DNA from 4 places in the Pseudomonas sp. ChxA genome. Region 2 is predicted to be linked to each of the others. Evidence: predicted binding sites of a transcription regulator. Region 2 holds the regulator's gene; each other region holds the start of a gene.
The links. Region 2 encodes sigma-54, which starts transcription at its own class of promoters, with help from an activator protein. Its sites were predicted from a motif close to ANTGGCATNNANNTTGCTNT; they were not measured.
Positions count from the first base shown of each region.

Region 1: P5706_RS09235 (flagellar hook-length control protein FliK) is a predicted target of sigma-54. The motif match lies at 2,597-2,616, and genes of this name have one in related genera.
Region 3: glnK (P-II family nitrogen regulator) is a predicted target of sigma-54. The motif match lies at 4,051-4,070, and genes of this name have one in related genera.
Region 4: flgB (flagellar basal body rod protein FlgB) is a predicted target of sigma-54. The motif match lies at 3,591-3,610, and genes of this name have one in related genera.

Region 1 covers NZ_JARPMK010000001.1:2,068,192-2,073,503, reverse strand. Annotated here, with positions in the region: gene fliM (flagellar motor switch protein FliM) at 1-465, opposite strand, end outside; gene fliL (flagellar basal body-associated protein FliL) at 475-984, opposite strand; gene P5706_RS09235 (flagellar hook-length control protein FliK) at 1,206-2,546, opposite strand; gene P5706_RS09230 (Hpt domain-containing protein) at 2,758-3,102, opposite strand; gene P5706_RS09225 (ATP-binding SpoIIE family protein phosphatase) at 3,133-4,851, opposite strand; gene P5706_RS09220 (STAS domain-containing protein) at 4,848-5,153, opposite strand.
Region 2 covers NZ_JARPMK010000002.1:510,318-515,629, forward strand. Annotated here, with positions in the region: gene lptB (LPS export ABC transporter ATP-binding protein) at 1-234, shown strand, start outside; gene P5706_RS28035 (RNA polymerase factor sigma-54) at 419-1,912, shown strand; gene hpf (ribosome hibernation-promoting factor, HPF/YfiA family) at 1,988-2,293, shown strand; gene ptsN (PTS IIA-like nitrogen regulatory protein PtsN) at 2,303-2,767, shown strand; gene rapZ (RNase adapter RapZ) at 2,770-3,627, shown strand; gene P5706_RS28055 (HPr family phosphocarrier protein) at 3,644-3,916, shown strand; gene P5706_RS28060 (ZIP family metal transporter) at 3,954-4,847, opposite strand; gene P5706_RS28065 (superoxide dismutase) at 4,880-5,312, opposite strand, start outside.
Region 3 covers NZ_JARPMK010000002.1:1,326,262-1,331,573, forward strand. Annotated here, with positions in the region: gene xerC (tyrosine recombinase XerC) at 1-198, shown strand, start outside; gene P5706_RS31900 (HAD family hydrolase) at 195-896, shown strand; gene sutA (dormancy-specific transcriptional regulator SutA) at 1,065-1,391, opposite strand; gene P5706_RS31910 (secondary thiamine-phosphate synthase enzyme YjbQ) at 1,493-1,918, opposite strand; gene P5706_RS31915 (ammonium transporter) at 2,128-3,468, opposite strand; gene glnK (P-II family nitrogen regulator) at 3,504-3,842, opposite strand; gene P5706_RS31925 (accessory factor UbiK family protein) at 4,265-4,528, shown strand; gene P5706_RS31930 (YifB family Mg chelatase-like AAA ATPase) at 4,728-5,312, shown strand, end outside.
Region 4 covers NZ_JARPMK010000001.1:1,681,708-1,687,019, forward strand. Annotated here, with positions in the region: gene flgA (flagellar basal body P-ring formation chaperone FlgA) at 1-586, opposite strand, end outside; gene P5706_RS07520 (chemotaxis protein CheV) at 682-1,614, shown strand; gene cheR (protein-glutamate O-methyltransferase CheR) at 1,658-2,485, shown strand; gene P5706_RS07530 (hypothetical protein) at 2,549-3,328, opposite strand; gene flgB (flagellar basal body rod protein FlgB) at 3,652-4,059, shown strand; gene flgC (flagellar basal body rod protein FlgC) at 4,063-4,515, shown strand; gene flgD (flagellar hook assembly protein FlgD) at 4,532-5,263, shown strand; gene flgE (flagellar hook protein FlgE) at 5,295-5,312, shown strand, end outside.

The sequences.
Region 1 (5,312 bases), on a different contig from region 2:
CATGCGCACCACACGCAGTTCAGTGGGGGTGAATTCACGCCCTTCGATCTTGGCGTGACGGCCGTCGCCGCCGAAGAAGTTGTCCACCAGCTTGAACACCAGTTTGGCGTCGAGGATGAACAGCGCGGTGCCGCGCAGCGGCTTGATCTTGACCAGGTTAAGGCTGGTGGGCACGTACAGCGAGTGTACGTATTCACCGAACTTCATCACCTGCACGCCGCCCACCGCCACGTCCGCCGAACGGCGCAGCATGTTGAACATGCTGATACGGGTATAGCGGGCGAAACGCTCGTTGATCATCTCCAGGGTCGGCATGCGCCCACGGACGATGCGATCCTGGCTGGTGAGGTCATAACTTTTGACGCTGCCGGGTTCGGCAGCCATTTCGGTCTGTACCAGACCATCGTCGACGCCATGCAACAGCGCGTCGATTTCATCCTGGGACAGCAGGTCTTGCACGGCCATGTCGTGATCCTACTGCAATACGAAGTTAGTGAAGAGCGCCTGCTCGACCACGACTTTGCCGAGCTCTTTCTGGGCCACTTCCTGCACGCTGGCAGTGACCTTCTGGCGCAGCATTTCCTGGCCGACCGGGGTGGCCAGGCTGTCGAAGCTCTGGCCGGAGAACAGCATCACCAGGTTGTTGCGGATCACCGGCATATGCACTTTAAGCGCATCCAGGTCCGCTTGGTTACGCGCCAGCAAGGTGATGCTCACCTGCAGGTAGCGTTGACGGCCGTTCTGATTGTAGTTGGCGACGAAGGCCGGCAGCATCGGCTCGAAGATTGCCGGTTGCTTGACGTTAGTGGCGGTTTCGGCGGCGGGGGCCGGTTTGCTCGCGCTGCTGTGCATGATGTACCACGTGCCGCCAATAGAGGCGCCTATGGCCAGGAGCAGGCCCAGCACAATCAGCAGGATCAGCTTGAGCTTGCCTTTGCCTTTGCCTGCGGGTGGGGTTGCTGCTGCGTCGTCACTCTTCGCCATGCCAATAATCCGTCACTATTCGGGGATTCATAGATCTACGGGAAGGCAAGAGCAAGTGTTATGCCAGAGTTGTCTGGCAGTTAGGGAGAGAACTAACACCACAAACCAAATGTGGGAGCTGGCTTGCCTGCGATGGCGGTGGGTCAGTTAATACTTCTGTAACTGATACACCGCTATCGCAGGCAAGCCAGCTCCCACATTGACCGAGTTTTTGACAGGAATCAGGCGTAGTAATCGACGGCGCTGGAGCCAACTATTGTCTGAGTCACCGGCGCGACCGCCGCTGCCACTTCAGCAGGGTCAACCGCATCGCCGCCATCACCACGCCCGCCACTGCCGCTTATGCCGCGCGCCTGGTTCTGCTGCTGTTGCTCCTGGCCTTGACCCTGCCAGCCACGGGACTGGTCAGACACATTGACGTCGACCTGCCCCATGCCTTGCTGGGCAAACATCTCGCGCAAACGGCCGGACTGGCTTTCCAGCGCTTCACGCACCACGGCGTGGCCGCTCATGAAGCTGACCTGTGCCTGCTGGTCTGCGGTCATGTTGACCTTGATATCCAGGCGCCCAAGCTCGGCCGGCTGCAACTGGATCTCCGCCGACTTGAGGTTGGCGCTGGACAAGTACATCACGCGGTTGACCACTTCTTCGGTCCAGCCACTCTGGTGCATGGCCAGCGGCGCATTGGCCACGGGCGGCAAGGCGTTCGCGGTCTTCGGCGTGGCGGCCTGGGTCAGCGCGGCCAGGCGGTTGGCAAAGTCATCCACGCGGGTGTCGCTGCTGGCGTCTTTCAGATCCTTGAGGCCGCCGTCGATCAGCCCACTGAAGGCCTTGTCGCCGCCTTGGTCAGTGCTGTCTTTAGTGGCTTGCTGGTCAACCATGTTGGCCAGACCTGCGGCAAAACTCTGCGCAGCGGTGGGTTGATCCTGAGTCGTTGTCGGCGCGGTTTTCTGCGGCGTCTGGCTGCTGGCCGAGACGTGGCCGCCCTGCTCCATGGCCAGGCGCACGGCGGGCATCGAATCGAGCGGATCGGCTTCAGGGTCGAAAGCCGGTTGCTTGGCATCTTCGGTTGCCGCAAGCGGCGCCGCGACCACCGGCTGGGCCTTGTCGTCGTTGGCGGCGACCGGTGCAGGCGTTGGCACCGGAACAGGCACCGGCGTAACGGCGGCGACCAATGCCGGGTCGACCACCGGATCAACTGGAGGTTGCTGCGCCAGGGCCGGGTCGCTGGGCTTGTCGTCGTCACTGCTGGCGCTGTCGTCGGACTTGGCCGGTTTGGCAGGCAAGGGATTGCCGCTATCGGCAACCGCTGGCGCGCTGGCGGCAGGCTTGTCGTTGCTGGCGACCGGCTTGGTAGTGGTGTCCAAAGGCTTGTCACGCGAGACTTTTACCGGGCTGTCGTCGGTCTTCAGCGTGGGCTTGGGGCTTTGGTTGGCGAACACTTGAGCGAAGCCAGGGCCTTTGTCCTGTGGGGCCGCAGCCGTTGCCGCAGGTGTGGCGGCCGGCGCTTGAGGCTTGGCCGCAGCGGCAGCCTGAAGGAGCGAATTGGGGGCGACTGGCATAGGTAAAGGTCTCCACTGCATTGGGGATCGGGGATGCAGTATTGGGAGGTAGAGCAAGAGTTGGGCCAAGTGAGGATTTTTTGCTGGTCTATCCATTGTGCTGACTGTGGGAGCTGGCTTGCGGCACCTCGGTGTATCAGGCAAAACCAGTCGATGCCATCGCAGGCAAGCCAGCTCCCACATTTGGCCGAGACCGGCCTGGCGACTCAATTCAAAGCTGAAAGCGCTGCCTTTCCGACTCATACAGCGGCCGCACCAACGCAAACTCATGATCAATCTGATCAACCAGTGCCCCAAGGTCCGCCGACAACTCGACGGACTCCACCTCCAGCCGCTGACACAATTGCGCCAACCGCACCGCCCCAAGGTTGCCACTGCTGCCTTTAAAGCTATGCGCAATCCGGCCCAACGCCTTGGCGTCACCACGCGACTTGCGCAACGCATCGATGCGCTTTTGCGAATCGTCCAGAAAGGTATCCAGCAATTTCGGATACTCGCTTTCCATCACTTCCTGCAGGCCCGTCAACACATCAGGGTCCAGATGAATCTCAAGCACTTGTTCGCTCCTTGATCAAGAATCGGCGGATTATGCCAGAGCCCCCCAGCAAAACTCCACGCAGACACTGCGCCCGCCATCGGTCCAGCGTACATCGCTGCTCAGTTGCCGTACCAGGCTCAGCCCCCGGCCAGACAAACGGTCTATATCCAGCGGCCGCGCCAGCACCTGTTCGACGTCAAACCCAGGCCCACTGTCCTCGATGCGCAGCGTCATTTTGCCGCCCGGCGCAGTCGGCACCACCTGCACATGCACACGCACATAACCGTTGCTCAACTGCGCCAGGCGCTCGTTGCGCTGACGATAATACTCGGCAAACCCCTGGACATCGCGCTTGAGCCGCGAATCCAGGCCCAGCACGCCATGCTCCAGTGCATTGGAATACAACTCGGCCATCACACTGTACAGCGCCCCGCTCTGCCCACGCAGGCCATGAATCTCCAGCAACAGTTGCAGCAGGTACGGCAACGGGTTGTAACTTTTGAGCGTGCGCGCACGAAACTCGAAACTTACCGACCAATCCAGCGGGCACGATTGGCCACTGTCGGCATACAGCGGCTCAGCCGCCCGCGACGGCTGGCCAGGCTGCAAGATGATCTCGACCATGCTGACATCATCACGCGCTTCACCCCGAAACGCCGCCAGCGCCTGCTCAATGTCTTCGAACAGACGGTCGGGCTTGCGGTTGCTGGCAAATACCTGCTGCAAGCGCGCCGCACCAAACAACTGGTCATTGGCGTTGGCGGTATCCAACACCCCATCGGACAACAAGAACACCCGGTCGCCCAGGGCCATGGGCCAGACTTCGGTGCTGTCATCAAACGCCTGTGCCGACAGCACGCCCAGCGGCAGGTGCCGTGATACCAACGGCGTGCGCTTGCCCGTGGCTATCTCATGCACATAGCCGTCGGGCATGCCGCCGTTCCATACCTCGACTACGCGCCGCTGGGTACTCAGGCACACCAGCGTGGCGCAGCAGAACATGTCCACCGGCAGGATGCGCTTGAGCTTGGCATTCATCTCACGCAGGGTCTGCGCCAGGCCGTAGCCCTTGGCGGTCATGCCATAGAACACCTCCGCCAGCGGCATGGCGCCCACGGCGGCCGGCAGGCCATGGCCGGTAAAATCACCGAGCAGCACATGCATGTCGCCGGAGGGCGTGTACGCCGCCAGCAACAGGTCGCCGTTGAACAGCGCATAGGGCGATTGCAAGTAACGAATGTTCGGCGCCGCGTTGATGCAACCCGAATGCGCCACCTTGTCGAACACCGCCTTGGCCGCGCGTTGCTCATGCAACAGGTAATCGTGGTGCCGGGCGATCTGGTCACGCTGGCGCAGCACCGTGGCCTGCAGGCGCCGCAAGCGGTCCATGGCATTGATCTTGGCGGCCAGGATCAGCGGGTTGTAAGGCTTGGGCAGGAAGTCATCACCGCCGGCATCCAGGCACTGGGCCAGGGCTTCGCTTTCGCGCAGCGAGGTGAGAAAGATGATCGGCACCAGCGCCTCGCCCGCCAACTGCTTGATCTGCCGCGCCGCCTCAAAGCCGTCCATCACCGGCATAAGGGCGTCCATCAACACCAACTGCGGCCGCTCGCGGGTAAATACCTCGACCGCTTGCGCGCCGTGGGTGGCGGTGAGCACCTGATGGCCCTGACGCCGGATGATGGTCGACAGCAACAGCAAATCGGCGGCGCTGTCTTCGGCGATCAGGATCGTCAGCGGCTCGAGGACCGGGGCCAGGGTGCTCAACTGAGATCAAACAGTTTGTCGAAGTTGGAGATGGCGAGGATCTTGCGCACATCAGAGTTGCTGTTGATCACCTGCACTTCGGCGTTATCGCCACCGGCATGGTCACGCAACAGCAGGAGCATGCCCAGGGCCGAGCTGTCCATGTAGGTGGTTTCCTTCAGGTCCACCACGTAGATCTCGGGCACTTTGTAGAACCGCTCGTAGGCATCACGAAAGGCTTGGTGGCTACCGAAATCGAACCGCCCCTTGACCGTGATCGTCAACTTCGTCCCATCCAGGGATACTTCTGACTCGACTGACATGTGACTGCTTCCTTGTCATTGGCAATGTGCAACAAGGTTTAGCAGCTGATAGAGATGTGAGCAACACTGATACTCAAACGTGGGAGCTGGCTTGTGTGGGAGCTGGCTTGCCTGCGATGCAGGCGACGAGGTGTATCAGTGATACAGCGGTGATGCTAT
Region 2 (5,312 bases):
TTTGCCGGTGTCGACCCGATCTCGGTCGGCGATATCAAGCAGATCATCCATCACCTCAAGGCCAAGGGCATCGGTGTATTGATCACCGACCACAACGTGCGTGAGACCCTCGATATCTGCGAGACCGCCTATATCGTCAACGATGGGCAACTGATTGCAGAAGGTGACTCCGCGACTATCCTGGCCAATGAACTGGTGAAGGAAGTGTACCTGGGTCACGAGTTCCGCCTGTAATCACGGTGGTATCAGGCCGTTGCCCGGGGCGCGCGCAAGTCAATAAAAACCTCAGTTTTTTTATTGTTACCGCGCTCTAGGCAAAGCCCCTGATATCAGGCATATAATTTGCTTATGTTTGGCGCTCACGCGCCCTGTCGTGGATGGCGCATTGCGCCGGCGAATAAGGTGTTAAGCCCCTGCCATGAAACCATCGCTAGTCCTGAGAATGGGCCAGCAGCTGACGATGACACCGCAGCTGCAACAGGCCATCCGCCTGCTCCAATTGTCGACCCTGGACCTGCAACAGGAAATCCAGGAGGCCCTGGAGTCCAATCCGATGCTCGAACGCCAGGAAGAAGGCGACGACTTCGATAATGCAGACCCGCTGGCCGATAACATCGAGCAAAAACCCAACGCCGACGTGCAGGAACCTTCCTATCAGGAAACCGCCCCTACGGTGGATAACCTTGAGGAAGGCGAATGGAACGAACGCATTCCCAACGAGCTTCCCGTCGACACCGCCTGGGAAGACGTGTACCAGACCAGCGCCAGCAGCCTGCCCAGCAATGACGACGACGAGTGGGACTTCACCACCCGCACGTCCGCAGGTGAAAGCCTGCAGAGCCATTTGCTGTGGCAACTGAACCTGGCGCCGATGTCCGACACCGATCGCCTGATCGCCGTAACCCTGATCGACTGCATCAACAACCAGGGCTACCTGGACGAGACGCTCGACGAGATTCTGGAAGCGTTCGACCCGGAACTGGACATCGAGCTGGACGAAATCGAAGCCGTCCTGCATCGCATCCAACAGTTCGAGCCTGCCGGCATTGGCGCTCGCACCTTGAGCGAATGCTTGTTGCTGCAACTGCGCCAACTACCGGCCAAGACCCCTTGGCTCGCCGAAGCCCAGCGCCTGGTCACCGACTACATCGACTTGCTGGGCAGCCGCGACTACAGCCAATTGATGCGCCGCATGAAGCTCAAGGAAGACGACCTGCGCCAGGTCATCGAGCTGGTGCAGAGCCTCAACCCGCGTCCGGGCTCGCAGATCGAGTCCAGCGAAGCCGAATATGTCGTGCCCGACGTGATCGTGCGCAAAGACAACGAACGCTGGCTCGTGGAGTTGAACCAGGAATCGGTGCCACGCCTGCGGGTCAACCCACAATATGCAGGCTTTGTACGCCGCGCCGACACCAGCGCCGACAACACCTTCATGCGCAACCAATTGCAGGAAGCGCGCTGGTTCATCAAGAGCCTGCAAAGCCGTAACGAAACCCTGATGAAAGTGGCCACCCAGATCGTCGAGCACCAGCGCGGCTTCCTGGAATATGGCGATGAGGCGATGAAGCCACTGGTTCTGCATGACATTGCCGAAGCGGTAGGTATGCATGAATCGACGATTTCACGGGTGACCACGCAGAAATTCATGCATACCCCACGGGGTATTTATGAACTGAAATACTTTTTCTCCAGCCACGTCAGCACCTCCGAAGGCGGCGAATGCTCGTCCACGGCGATCCGCGCGATCATCAAAAAACTGGTTGCGGCGGAAAATCAGAAAAAGCCATTGAGTGACAGTAAGATCGCTGGTTTACTGGAGGCACAAGGCATTCAGGTCGCCCGTCGAACCGTCGCCAAGTACCGCGAGTCCCTCGGGATCGCGCCTTCCAGCGAGCGTAAGCGTTTGATGTGACGGGCGGGCCATAGCGTTCCAGTGGTGGGTATTCCTACCCACCGCTTTATGCACTGGCAACGAAGGAGAAGCTGTATGCAAGTCAACATCAGTGGACAACATGTGGAAGTCACCCCACCACTTCGCGACTATGTCGTGCAGAAGCTGAAGAAGCTTGAGGGCCATTTTGACAAGATCACCAACGCGGAGGTCATCATGAAGGTCGACAAGCTTCAGCAGAAAATTGAAGCGACCCTCCAGATTCCAGGTGGTGAAGTGCAGGCCAAGGCCGAGCATGAAGACATGTATGCATCGATCGACTTGCTCACCGACAAGCTTGACCGCCAACTCTTAAAGCATAAGGAAAAGAATCTGCACCTGATGCAAGGTACAGGTCGTTAACTCTCCCCCATGATCCAACTTGAAACCATCCTGACCCCCGGCCGTTCCCTCGTGAACGCGCCGGGCGGCAGTAAGAAGAAAGCCCTCGAACACATCGCCAACCTGATCAGCCGTGAAGTGCCTGAGCTGGATGAGCAAGTCGTGTTCAAGGCCCTGATTGACCGTGAAAAACTGGGCTCCACCGGTTTTGGCAACGGCATCGCCATTCCTCACTGCCGCCTTGAAGGCTGCACGTCTCCCGTCAGTGCGCTATTGCACCTGCAGGAGAAAATCGATTTCGACGCCATCGACGGCGCCCCGGTTGACCTGCTGTTCGTACTGCTGGTCCCGCAAGCCGCCACCGATGCGCACCTGGAACTGCTTCGGCAGATAGCCAGCATGCTCGACCGCAAGGACGTACGCGACAAACTGCGCAGCGCCAGCAGCAACGAGGCGCTTTATCAGGTTGTACTCGATGAGCAAAGCGGGCAGTAACCATGCGTTTGATCATCGTCAGCGGCCGCTCAGGCTCGGGTAAAAGCACCGCCCTCAACGTCCTTGAGGACAACGGTTTCTACTGCATCGACAACCTGCCGGCAGGCCTGCTGCCGGAATTGGCCGAACGCGCCCTGATCCACACTGAACTGGCGCAGCCACTGGTGGCCGTCTCGATCGACGCCCGCAACCTGCCCAGCCACCTTGAGCGCTTCCCCCAGCTGCTTGAGGAAGTTCGCGCCAAGCATATTCATTGCGATGTGCTGTACCTGGATGCCGACGAGGAGACGCTGCTCAAGCGCTTCTCCGAAACCCGTCGACGCCACCCCCTCAGCAGCCCGCATCGCTCCCTGGCCGAAGCCATCGAGGACGAGACCACGCTGCTGGGGCCGATCATTGACCTCGCTGACCTCAAGATCAACACCACCGGCTTGAACCTGTATCAGTTGCGCGATGCGATCAAGCTGCGCCTGCTGAACCAGCCGGAACCCGGCACGGCCTTTCTGGTTGAGTCGTTTGGGTTCAAGCGTGGGATGCCGGTGGATGCCGACCTGGTGTTCGACGTGCGCTGCCTGCCCAACCCTTACTGGAAACCTGAACTGCGTGATCAGTCTGGCTTGGACCAGCCGGTGGTCGAGTACCTGGCTGCGCAACCGGATGTCGAGGAAATGTTCCAGGACATCTCCAGCTACCTGCTCAAATGGTTACCGCGCTTTGCCGCAAGTAATCGGGCTTATGTCACCATTGCCATCGGCTGCACCGGCGGCCACCATCGCTCCGTCTACCTGACCGAACGCTTGGGCCAGGTGCTGCAACAAACCCTCAAGAACGTCCAGGTTCGCCACCGCGACCTTAGCTGAAAGGAACACCCCCGCGATGCCCGCTCTGGAAATTGAAATCATCAACAAGCTGGGCCTGCACGCCCGCGCCTCGGCTAAATTCGTTGGGGTTGCTGGGCAGTTCCCGTGCCAGATCCGCGCCGGGCGCACACCAGAGTCGATGGTCGACGGCAAAAGCATCATGGCCATGATGATGCTGGCTGCGGGCAAGGGCACCAAGATTCACTTGAAGACGGAAGGCGAACAAGAGCAGGAAGCGATGGACGCCCTGGTTAAGTTGATCAATAACTACTTTGACGAGGGTGAGTAAACCCACCCTTTGAGACAGGTGTGAGGCTGCAATGGCCTCACCCTAATGCAGTATCCATCACCATCATCAAGCAAAACCCGATGCACAGCCCCAGGCTGGCAAGCTTTTCATGACCATTGCGGCGCGATTCCGGGATCACTTCGTGAGTCACCACCAACAACATCGCCCCCGCCGCCAGCGCGAGCCCCAGCGGCAATAGAACCTCAGCCAGGCTCACCAACCACGCACACAGCACGGCAAACACCGGCTCGACCAAGCCTGACGCGGCGCCGATCAAGAACGCCTTGACCCGCGACATGCCCGCCCCAGCCAGCACCAGTGCAATCACCAAACCTTCCGGCACATCCTGCAAGGCAATGCCCATGGCCAGGCTGTCGGCGTCCGGCATGCCGCCACCGGCGGAAACGCCCACCGCCATGCCTTCCGGAATGTTGTGGGCAATGATGGCGAAGACAAACAGCCAGATACGCGGCGCAATCACCGGTTTATCCGGCGTGCCCACCAGCATTTCCGGGCTCGCGCCGGAAACCTTGCGGTCCACCAGGTACAACCCGAATGCGCCGAACATAATGCCGAAGCTGATCAACCCACTGGCACCCCAAGGCGAAAGCCCCAGGCCTTCAGCGGCCGTAATACCGGGCACGATCAGCGAAAACGCTGTCGCCGCCAGCATTACCCCGGCACCAAAGCCCAGCAATGTATCGCTCAGCGCTACCGGCATGCGGCGTATGACCAGCACGGGCACCGCGCCCAGTGCCGTGCCGAGCGCGCAGATAGCGCCGCCCTGCAAGGCGCGCAGGATACGCGGCTCAAGGTTTAGCCAGGCCAGCCCATGGGCCACCAGCAATGCAGTCCCTGCCAACAGCAACAGCGAGCCAAACGCATAACGAAACATTCGCCCGCTGCTGATCGCCAGTGTTTCAGTGCCCATAGTCGGCCTTAGATCTTGTTATAGGTTGAATATCAGGCCAGGGCGGCCTGGTAGCGTGCGGCGACTTCCGGCCAGTTGATCACGCTATAAAAGGCGTTGATGTATTCCGGGCGACGGTTCTGATACAGCAGGTAATAGGCGTGCTCCCACACGTCCAGGCCCAGTATTGGCGTGTTGCCGCTCATCAACGGGCTGTCCTGATTGCCACTGCTTTCCACCACCAGCGTCTTTTGCGGGGTGACGCTCAGCCAGGCCCAGCCACTGCCGAAGCGGGTCAAGGCGGCCTTGGTGAAGGCCTCTTTGAAACTGTCGAAGCCACCCAGTTGCTCGTCGATGGCTTTGCCCAGTGCGCCTTCAGGCTTGCCGCCGCCTTTTGGCGACATCACTGCCCAGAACAGCGAGTGGTTAGCGTGACCACCCCCTTGGTTGATCACGGCAGCACGCAGCTTTTCCGGCAGTTGCTGC
Region 3 (5,312 bases), 820 kb from region 2:
CACCCACACATGCTGCGACATTCTTTTGCCAGCCATATGCTGGAGTCGTCCCAGGACCTGCGCGCCGTGCAGGAGCTGCTCGGCCACTCCGATATCAAGACCACGCAGATCTATACCCACCTCGACTTCCAGCACCTGGCGACGGTATACGACAGCGCCCATCCACGGGCCAAACGCATCAAGGGCGGCGACTCATGAGTATCAAGCTGATCACCTTCGACCTGGACGACACGCTCTGGGACAACGTACCCGTCATCATCAACGCCGAGGCGTCGATGCGCGAATGGCTGGCGGTTAACGCCTCCAAGGTTGGCGACTTGCCTCTGGAGCATTTCGCCAGCCTTCGCCAACAGGTGTTGGAGCGCCATCCAGAGCTTAAATATCGCATCAGCATCCTGCGCCATAAGGTCCTGATGCACGCGTTTGAAGAGGCCGGTTACCCACAGCCAGAGGCCACGCAGATGGCGGATGTGTGCTACGAGGCGTTTATTCACGCCCGTCACCAGCTCACCCCGTTCCCGGAAGCGGAGCCCATGCTGCAGGCGCTGCGCCAGCACTTCCTGCTGGGTGTGATCACCAACGGCAACGCCGATGTGCAACGCGTGGGGCTGGCGGATTACTTCCACTTTGCCCTGCGCGCCGAGGATATCGGCATCGCCAAACCGGATGCACGGCTGTTTCAGGAAGCCTTGCAACGCGGTGGCGTGGATGCAAGTCAGGCCGTGCATATTGGCGATCATCCTGGCGATGACATCGCCGGGGCTCAGCAGGCCGGGCTTCGCGCAGTGTGGTTCAACCCGACGGGCAAGGCGTGGGAAGCGGATAAGCAGCCGGATGCCGAGATTCGCAACCTGACGGAGTTGCCGGAACTGCTGCGCAGCTGGCAGTCACGCTGAAGATTCAAAGTGGGAGCTGGCTTGCCTGCGATAGCGGTCTGTCTGACCCACCGCTATCGCAGGCAAGCCAGCTCCCACAGGGCTATGCAATGAATTTTAAGAATTTGTTTCAGGCATGAAAAAGCCCGCAGCGACGGCGGGCTTTTTCTTACAAGCGGGCTGCTGACCTCAGATAGGTCGGCTGCCGTACTTGTTATCCGGCTTCTTCGGTGGGTCTGCCACCACGTTGGCCTCGACTTCCTGCACTTTGCCGCCTTTAGCGAGGAATTCTTCCATCGCACGGGCCAGCGCATCGCGCTCTTTGTTCTTGGCTTCAACGCTCGGCAGTTCGTCTACCGAGACAGCGGCCTTGGCTTTGCCTTTGGCTGCCGGGGCGGGTGCATCATCGCCACCGTCGTCGTCAGCAACGTCTTCAGCTGCCGCTTCAAGGCCTTCTTCGGCCTCGTCGTCGTCACCTACTTCAAGGTCGTCGTTTTCCAGATCATCGTCGCTCATGTTCTACCTCATGACTTGCGAAAAGCAGATTAGTTATAGCCCAGCTTCATCCTCTGTCGAGGCCGCCGGAAAAAAATCACATCCACTGGGTTTCCAGTGGCTTATGCCCCGTCACCGTGCAACGTGGCGAGGACTTTACGAGCACCGCCATGATCTCGGTGCTCGCCCAGATAAACACCTTGCCAAGTCCCTATCGCCAAGCGGCCGGCCTTGACCGGCAAACTCAGCTGGCAGCCCAGCAGACTGGCCTTGAAATGCGCCGGCAGATCATCCGGACCTTCGTCGTTATGTTCGAACCCTGCACGCCCTTGCGGCACCAGCGAGTTGAAAAAACGCTCGAAGTCACGGCGAACCGCCGGGTCGGCATTCTCGTTGATGGTCAACGAGGCCGAGGTGTGCTGCAGCCACAAATGCAACAGGCCTACGCGGCACGCCTTCAATTCAGGCAGGCCGGCAAGCAACTCATCCGTTACCAGGTGAAAGCCCCGGGGCTTGGCCCGCAGGGTAATCAGGGTCTGTTGCCACATACAGTTCTCCGCCCATCGGCGCGCATTCTAGCGCGGTCTGGGAAAAAACAAAGTGTCGAATACGCCTACATGCATGTAAGACTTTCGCACCCTCAAAAGTGCCGTGTGGATCCCATCACAAACTCGGCAAAAAACCCATCCGCCTTTAGCCACAGACAAACCTCAGACAAAAAAATGCCCGGCAAGCCGGGCATCTTTTTTTCGCGTACTTACAAGTTGTAGCCGCGTTCGTTGTGTTGCGCCAGATCGAGGCCCACCGCCTCTTCTTCGTCGGTCACCCGCAGGCCCATCACCATGTCCAGCACCTTGAGGATGATGAAGGTCACGATAGCCGTGTAGATCACGGTAAAGCCCACGCCTTTGCACTGGATCCAGACTTGCGCCGCGATATCAGTGGTAGCCGCGTTGAAGCCGCCCAGCGAAGGTGCAGCGAACACGCCGGTAAGGATCGCGCCGAGGATACCGCCGATACCGTGCACGCCGAAGGCGTCCAGGGAGTCGTCGTAGCCCAGTTTGCGTTTCAGGGTAGTGGCGCAGAAGAAACACACCACGCCTGCCGCCAGGCCGATGATCAGCGCGCCCATCGGGCCAACAGTGCCGGCAGCCGGGGTGATTGCAACCAGGCCGGCGACTACGCCCGAGGCAATGCCCAGGGCGCTTGGCTTACCGTGGGTGACCCACTCGGCGAACATCCAGCCCAATGCAGCAGCAGCGGTAGCAATTTGAGTCACCAGCATCGCCATACCGGCAGTGCCGTTGGCCGCCGCCGCAGAGCCGGCGTTGAAGCCGAACCAGCCAACCCACAGCATGGCTGCACCGACCAGGGTGTAACCCAGGTTGTGCGGCGCCATCGGCGTGGTCGGGAAGCCTTTACGCTTGCCAAGTACCAGGCACGCCACCAGGCCAGCCACACCGGCGTTGATGTGCACCACGGTGCCGCCAGCGAAGTCCAGCACGCCCCAGTCGCCCAGCAACGAGCCCGGACCGCCCCACACCATGTGGGCAATCGGCGCGTAGACCAGGGTGAACCAGACGCCCATGAAGATCAGCATCGCGGAGAACTTCATACGCTCGGCGAACGCACCGACGATCAGCGCAGGGGTAATGATCGCGAAGGTCATCTGGAAGGTGACGAACACCGCCTCAGGGAACAACGCCGCAGGGCCGGTAATGCTCGCCGGGGTTACGCCCGACAGGAACAATTTGGACAGGCCGCCCACGAACGAGTTGAGGTTGACGACGCCTGCTTCCATACCGGTGGTGTCGAACGCCATGCTGTAGCCGTAAACGAACCACAAGATGGTGATCAGACCGGTGATGGCGAAGCACTGCATCATCACGGAAAGAATGTTTTTGGAGCGCACCATGCCGCCGTAGAACAGCGCCAGGCCCGGAATGGTCATGAACAGTACCAGCGCGGTGGATGTAAGCATCCACGCCGTGTCGCCGGAATTGAGGACTGGAGCAGGGGCTGGGTCCGCCGCCAATGCCAAGGCCGGCATTACGAGGGACAACAGGGCTCCTAGCCCTGCGAATTTACGCAGAGTCATATTGTTTTCTCCTGGGGCGTTGGGGGTTTGGCGGCTTAGATTGCGTCGGTATCGGTTTCGCCGGTACGGATGCGAATAGCCTGTTCCAGATTGACCACAAAGATCTTGCCGTCACCGATCTTGCCGGTGTTGGCCGCCTTGGTTATCGCCTCGATAACCCGGTCAAGATCCTTGTCGTCAATGGCGACATCAATCTTCACCTTTGGCAGGAAATCGACCACGTATTCCGCGCCGCGATACAGCTCGGTGTGACCCTTCTGCCGACCGAAGCCTTTGACCTCAGTAACGGTAATGCCCTGCACGCCGATCTCGGACAGTGACTCGCGTACATCGTCCAACTTGAACGGCTTGATGATGGCAGTGACTAGCTTCATGAAAACTCTCTCCCGAATTGGTGGACTTGCCCCAGGAAAACAAACCCGTCTCAAGTCTAAGCGCAGTGCCTGGCTTTGTAACGCGTCGTCGCCTCGGCATTTACCGTTGCGACGCCAGCGAACCACTGGTGACGAAACCTGTACCCCTGATCCGTCGGCGCACTGCATTCGTCACAGCGACTGCATCAGTGCATGGGTCATGATCGTCTAAGCAGAAACCTTGCCAGCTCCGTAAAAATCACTGAAATCAGTCCTTTGCCCACTTATGCCCACCTGCGGGGCGTTTTGGCGGCGCCAATGCGCACAAAAACAGTGCGTAGCCGCCCGGCCCCCTGCGCGAAAAGCGTGCGCTCGCGGCCGTGAAAAAGACTATAGACGCTGCGTGATACACTGCCGGCCAACAGTTTTCCGGAATATTTCCCATGCTCGCGCCCAAAGACCTCCTCGACGCACTGAGCGGCCACGCCTCTCGCCTGTTCAGCGGCGAAACCCCGCTGCCCCGCAACGAAATCGAAAGCCAGTTCAAGGCCCTGCTGCAAAGCGGCTTCAGCAAGCTCGACCTGGTGAGCCGGGAAGAGTTTGACAGCCAGATGGTCGTGCTGGCCCGCACCCGTGCGCGGTTGGAGAGTCTGGAAGCGAAGGTGGCGGAGTTGGAAGCGCGGTTGACGCCACCCGCTGCTGAATAAACCCGGCCCATGTGGGAGCTGACTTGCCTGCGATAGCGGTGTTGGATTCACTGGCGCTATCGCAGGCAAGCCAGCTCCCACAGGTGTTTTTGCGTCGCTGTTTGGATACGTTCTGTAAACACTCCCTCATCTCGCTCCTCCCCACCTCGTCTACCCTTGAAAAACCCGCAGGAAGCGGCCTCCCACTCAAGGAACGAGCATGTCCCTCGCCATCGTCCACAGCCGTGCCCAAATTGGCGTAGAAGCCCCCACCGTTACCGTCGAAGTGCATATGGCCAATGGTCTTCCCTCGCTGACCTTGGTGGGCCTGCCGGAAACCGCCGTCAAGGAAAGCAAGGACCGCGTGCGCAGCGCCATCCTCAACTCCGCCCTGCAATACCCGGCCCGTCGTATCACCCTCAACCTGGCGCCCGCCGACCTGCCCAAGGATGGCGGGCGTTTTGATTTGGCGATTGCCCTGGGCATCCTGGCCGCCAGCGTGCAGGTGCCGGCGTTGATGCTCGATGACGTGGAATGCCTGGGGGAACTGGCCCTGTCCGGTGAGGTGCGAGCGGTCAAAGGTGTGCTGCCGGCCGCGCTGGCCGCACGCAAGGCCGGGCGCACCGTGATAGTGCCCAGGGCAAATGCCGAGGAGGCGTGCCTGGCCTCGGGGCTCAAAGTGATTGCAGTGGACCACTTGCTGCAAGTGGTGGCGCACCTGAATGGGGTTGTGCCGATTGAGCCATATAAATCTGATGGTTTGCTGTACTTGAACAAGCCCTACCCGGACTTGAGTGAGGTGCAA
Region 4 (5,312 bases), on a different contig from region 2:
TGCGAATCACTTCAGCCTGTTCCAGATGCACCAGCGTAATGACCTGGTCGGTGACCATTGGTCGGGTCAGTTTCTGCCCGATGGCTTGATCCACGGAGGTGAGGTAACCCTGGTTGATCAGGCTGATGTCGCGTTCCCGCAGGGCCACGTCTTCAAAACCAATAATGCCGGTGCGTTTGAGCGGGCGCGTGACGACCACGACGTCGCGGAACAGTTTGACCTGCGCCGGCACGAACACGGTCCAGGGTGAAGCGCCCTCACAGCGCACTTTTACCGTCACACGGCCGATCGGTTGGGCCGGGCTTTCCAGGCTGGCCGTCAATTCCTTGTCGCACATGGGCATGCGCAGGCGCGGGTCCAACTGGTTGACCTGGATTTCATAGCGCCCCGGCGTCTGAGTGGTCGCCAGATAATCTTCTACAGTGAACTCAAGAAAGCCTTGAGTGACGCCGATAAGGAGATCAGGCAAGGTGACATTATCTGCGCGAGCCGTGGTGCCTGAGCCCAAGGCAAGCAGCGCCATCGTGACGCAGAGCAATCTGCGGTAGCGTGGGATGCGTCGGGAAACTGTCGTTTTAAGGTTCATAAACCAATAAATAGCAAAGCTCGTGCCGTTTAGCGTTGGGTGAGCGTCGTTGCCCTTGTAGGTATAGCCAAAGGTTTTAGCGTAGGAGTCAAGGCATGGCAGGAGTAATGGACTCAGTAAACCAGCGCACACAGCTGGTAGGGCAGAATCGCCTGGAACTGTTGCTTTTTCGCCTGGACGGCAAGCAGCTGTACGGCATCAATGTGTTTAAAGTGCGGGAAGTGCTGCAGTGCCCCAAGCTGACCATATTGCCCAAATCCAACCCGGTGGTCTGCGGCGTGGCGAATATTCGAGGCGCGACCATCCCGATTCTTGACCTGGCCATGGCCACCGGTTCGGCAGGTTTGCAAGACCGCGAAAACCCCTTTGTGATCATCACCGAATACAACACCAAGACCCAGGGTTTCCTGGTGCGCTCAGTGGAGCGCATCGTCAATATGAACTGGGAGGAGATCCATCCACCGCCCAAGGGCACCGGGCGCGATCATTACCTCACGGCGGTGACGCGGGTGGATAACCAGTTGGTCGAAATCATCGACGTGGAAAAGATCCTCGCCGAAGTCGCACCCACCTCTGAAAGTATTTCGGTTGGCGTGGTAGACGCCGAAACCGCACACAAAGCGGTGTCGCTGCGCGTGCTGACGGTGGACGACTCTTCGGTGGCGCGCAAGCAAGTCAGCCGCTGCCTGCAAACGGTCGGTGTGGAAGTGGTGGCCCTGAACGATGGTCGACAGGCTTTGGATTACCTGCGCAAGCTGGTGGACGAAGGCAAGAAGCCGGAAGAAGAGTTCCTGATGATGATCTCCGACATTGAAATGCCGGAAATGGACGGTTACACCCTCACGGCCGAGATACGTAACGACCCACGCATGCAAAAATTGCATATCATCCTGCATACTTCATTGTCAGGTGTTTTCAATCAGGCGATGGTCAAGAAGGTCGGTGCCGATGACTTCCTGGCCAAATTCCGCCCTGATGACCTGGCATCCCGGGTAGTCGACCGGATCAAGGCAGCAGATCACGGCTAGGGGGCATTCCCTTGGCGGTCACACGATTTAAGAGGCGGTATCATTGTCTACGGGTAATTTGGATTTCGAACAGTTCCGGGTCTTCCTGGAGAAAGCCTGTGGCATATTGCTCGGTGAAAACAAGCAGTACCTGGTATCCAGCCGTCTCAACAAACTGATGGAACAGCAGGGCATTAAATCCCTGGGTGAGTTGGTCCAGCGCATCCAGGGCCAGCCGCGCAGCGGGCTCAAGGAAATGGTGGTGGATGCCATGACCACCAACGAAACCTTGTGGTTTCGTGATACCTACCCTTTTGAAGTGCTTAAGAACAAAGTACTGCCGGAGGCCATCAAGGCCAGCCCTGGCCAGCGCTTGCGCATCTGGTCGGCCGCCTGTTCGTCTGGCCAGGAGCCGTACTCGATCTCGATGTCCATCGATGAGTTCGAGCGCACGAACATGGGCCAATTGAAGGCCGGCGCGCAAATTGTCGCCACCGACCTGTCCGGCACCATGCTCACCAACTGCAAGACCGGCGAGTACGACAGCCTGGCCCTGGGCCGTGGTTTGTCCCAGGAACGCCTGCAACGTTTTTTCGACCCCAAAGGGGCAGGGCGCTGGGCAGTCAAGGCGCCGATCAAGAGCCGGGTGGAATTTCGCTCGTTCAACCTGCTCGACAGCTATGCCAGCCTGGGCAAGTTCGACATGGTGTTCTGCCGCAATGTATTGATCTACTTCTCGGCAGAGGTGAAGAAAGACATCCTGTTGCGCATTCACGGTACGCTCAAGCGCGGGGGCTACCTGTTTCTTGGCGCGTCCGAAGCGCTCAACGGGCTACCGGACCATTACCAGATGGTGCAATGCAGCCCTGGGATTATTTATCAGGCCAAGTGATGGTGGCTTGAGCATAAAAAACGGGAAGCCTCGCAAAGGCTTCCCGTTTTTTATGGGCGGTGGTCAGGGTTTGCGGGTCATGCGGATATTGCCCAGGAATAGAAGATGGTTCCTGCTGGGGATGGTCTCGTTGAAAATACCTAAATGCACAGTGCCGGTACTGCCTGCAGTAAATGTCCCGGTCCCGGTTTGTGTGGATGTGTTGGTTATGTTTTGTACGTTGGCGCCGATTCGGCTGCCGTTAACCGTCAGGTACAGTGTCGAGCCATCTCCGGTGGCTGTACCACCGTGGACCTCAAAACTGAAATCGTAGGTGCGCCCTGCGACGACCGATACGGGTCGAGTGATGATGTGAGCCCTGGTTACCTGGCTGCTGGGCAGGTCAACGGTCACGCTGTGGTTGACGACGTGCAGCACCCCGCCTACATAAACTGATTGAGGTACCCAGCCTTGGAACGTGCCATCGGCGAAATCCCACACTGTGCCAGGAACAGGCACAACAATGCCCCCCGCGTCGATGGATATGGTTGCATCTGGCGCTGGGTAGGACATGCCACGCCGGAGGCGCAACAGTAACTGAACATTATTGCCTGAGTTGGCAACAACCACGTCTTTTGGAAAGTAAATCTTGATTGATGGGGCGTCATGTCCCACCTCGAAGCTCAGATTGTATGAGCCACCGACGACCGAGCTGATCATGTACACGTTTACAAAGTCCAACCGTTGCACGGCGAAATCACAGAGCAACTCAACTACATCACCCACGATCAGGCTGGTTTTCAGGTTTGGAATGGGTTGTGTTCTGTCTTGCAGGACGAATCTGAGGGGTGGAATAGTCAACATGGTGTGCCTCTGCTTTACGCCTGTAGGGGTTACCCGATGAGGCGCGCAAAGGGGTGGGCGCAACAACTGTCAGAAATGACAGTGCAGACGAGCGGTTAAGGTGTTTTGCGCACTGGGCAGCCTGTTGAAGAATTGCCACCGGCTGTAAAAGCGGCAACCGCTGTTGCCGCTTTACTGGCGCCACGCGGAAGCCCATTGCCGCTTTTCTGGCATTGCCGCCGGAAAAACTGGCGCAAACCGTTGTAATACGGGCCTTCAGCGAATTGGCATGCGCCTTGCTATAACCCAGTTACGAACAGCAGGTCAGCCTAAAGGTTTCCGCCATGAGCATCAGCTTCGATAAAGCGCTCGGTATCCACGAACAAGCCCTGGGCTTCCGCGCCCAGCGTGCCGAAGTCCTGGCCAACAACATTGCCAACGCCGACACCCCGAACTACAAGGCTCGGGACCTGGACTTCTCCGCCGTGCTTGCCGCGCAGCAGGACAAGACCAAGAACGGCACCTTCGCCCTGAACATGACCAATAGCCGTCATATCGAAGCGCAAGGCCTGGGCAATGGTGACGAGTCGCTGCTGTATCGCACGCCGATGCAGCCGTCGATCGATCAGAACACGGTCGACGCCCAGTTGGAGCAATCGGCCTACGCCGAGAACTCGGTGAACTTTCAGGCCAGCTTCACCCTGCTTAACAGCAAATTCAAAGGGCTGATGTCAGCCCTGCGTGGAGAGTAAGCCATGTCCCTCGCCAGTGTTTTCAATATTGCCGGCAGTGGCATGAGCGCGCAGACCACGCGTTTGAACACCGTCGCCAGTAACATCGCCAACGCCGAGACCGTGTCTTCGAGCATTGACCAGACTTACCGCGCCCGTCACCCGGTGTTCGCCACCATGTTCCAGGGCGGCCAGGCCGGCCAAAGCGGCAGCGGCGATTCGCTGTTCCAGAACCAGGACGCTGCCGGCCAAGGTGTGCAGGTGCTCGGTGTAGTCGAAGACCAGAGCAACCTGGAAGCCCGCTACGAGCCTAACCACCCGGCCGCGAACGAAAAGGGTTACGTGTACTACCCCAACGTCAACGTGGTCGAGGAAATGGCTGACATGATTTCCGCCAGCCGCTCGTTCCAGACCAACGCGGAAATGATGAACACCGCCAAAACCATGATGCAGAAGGTCCTGACCCTGGGTCAGTGATAAGGGGCGCCAAATAATGGCCATTGTTGATACCACTTCTACACCCAACACGGCGGTTCAGGACCTGTTCAACAGTAAGGTCAAGACCGCCACAGACAACAGCGGCCTCGATAGTGCCGCCAAGGCGGCCACGGGCAACCAGGCGCTGGGCAAGGATGCGTTCCTGCAACTGCTGGTGACCCAGCTGAAAAACCAGAACCCGCTGTCGCCTCAGGACAACGGTGCTTTTGTGGCCCAGTTGGCACAGTTCAGCAGCCTGGAAGGCATCAACACCCTGAACGACTCGGTGAATGCGATCTCCAGCAATTTCAGCTCTTCGCAGGCGCTGCAGGCGTCGTCGCTGGTCGGTCGGTCGATCATTACCCAGACCGACAAAGCCATGGTTGATACCAGCAAAAGCATGACCGGCTCGGTGGCAGTGACGGCAGCGACGGGCAATGTCTCGGTGAAAATCACCGACAAAGACGGCAACGTGGTACGCACCATCGACATGGGCGCCCAAAGCGCCGGTGATTCCAGCTTTATTTGGGATGGCAAGAACGACAAAGGTGAAGTCGCCCCCGCCGGCACTTATACCTTTGCGGCCAGCACCAAGAATGACAAAGGCGACTCGGTTGCCCTGTTGACGTCGCTGCCGGCAACGGTGACCAGCGTGACGCTGAGCAAGACCGGCGGCGAAATGCTGCTCAACCTTGCAGGCGGCATGGGCAGCGTCAAGCTGTCGCAAATCCAGACTATCGGTACATAGAGCCGGCTAAATACGGCAGAAGGAGAGAAACATGTCTTTTAACATCGGC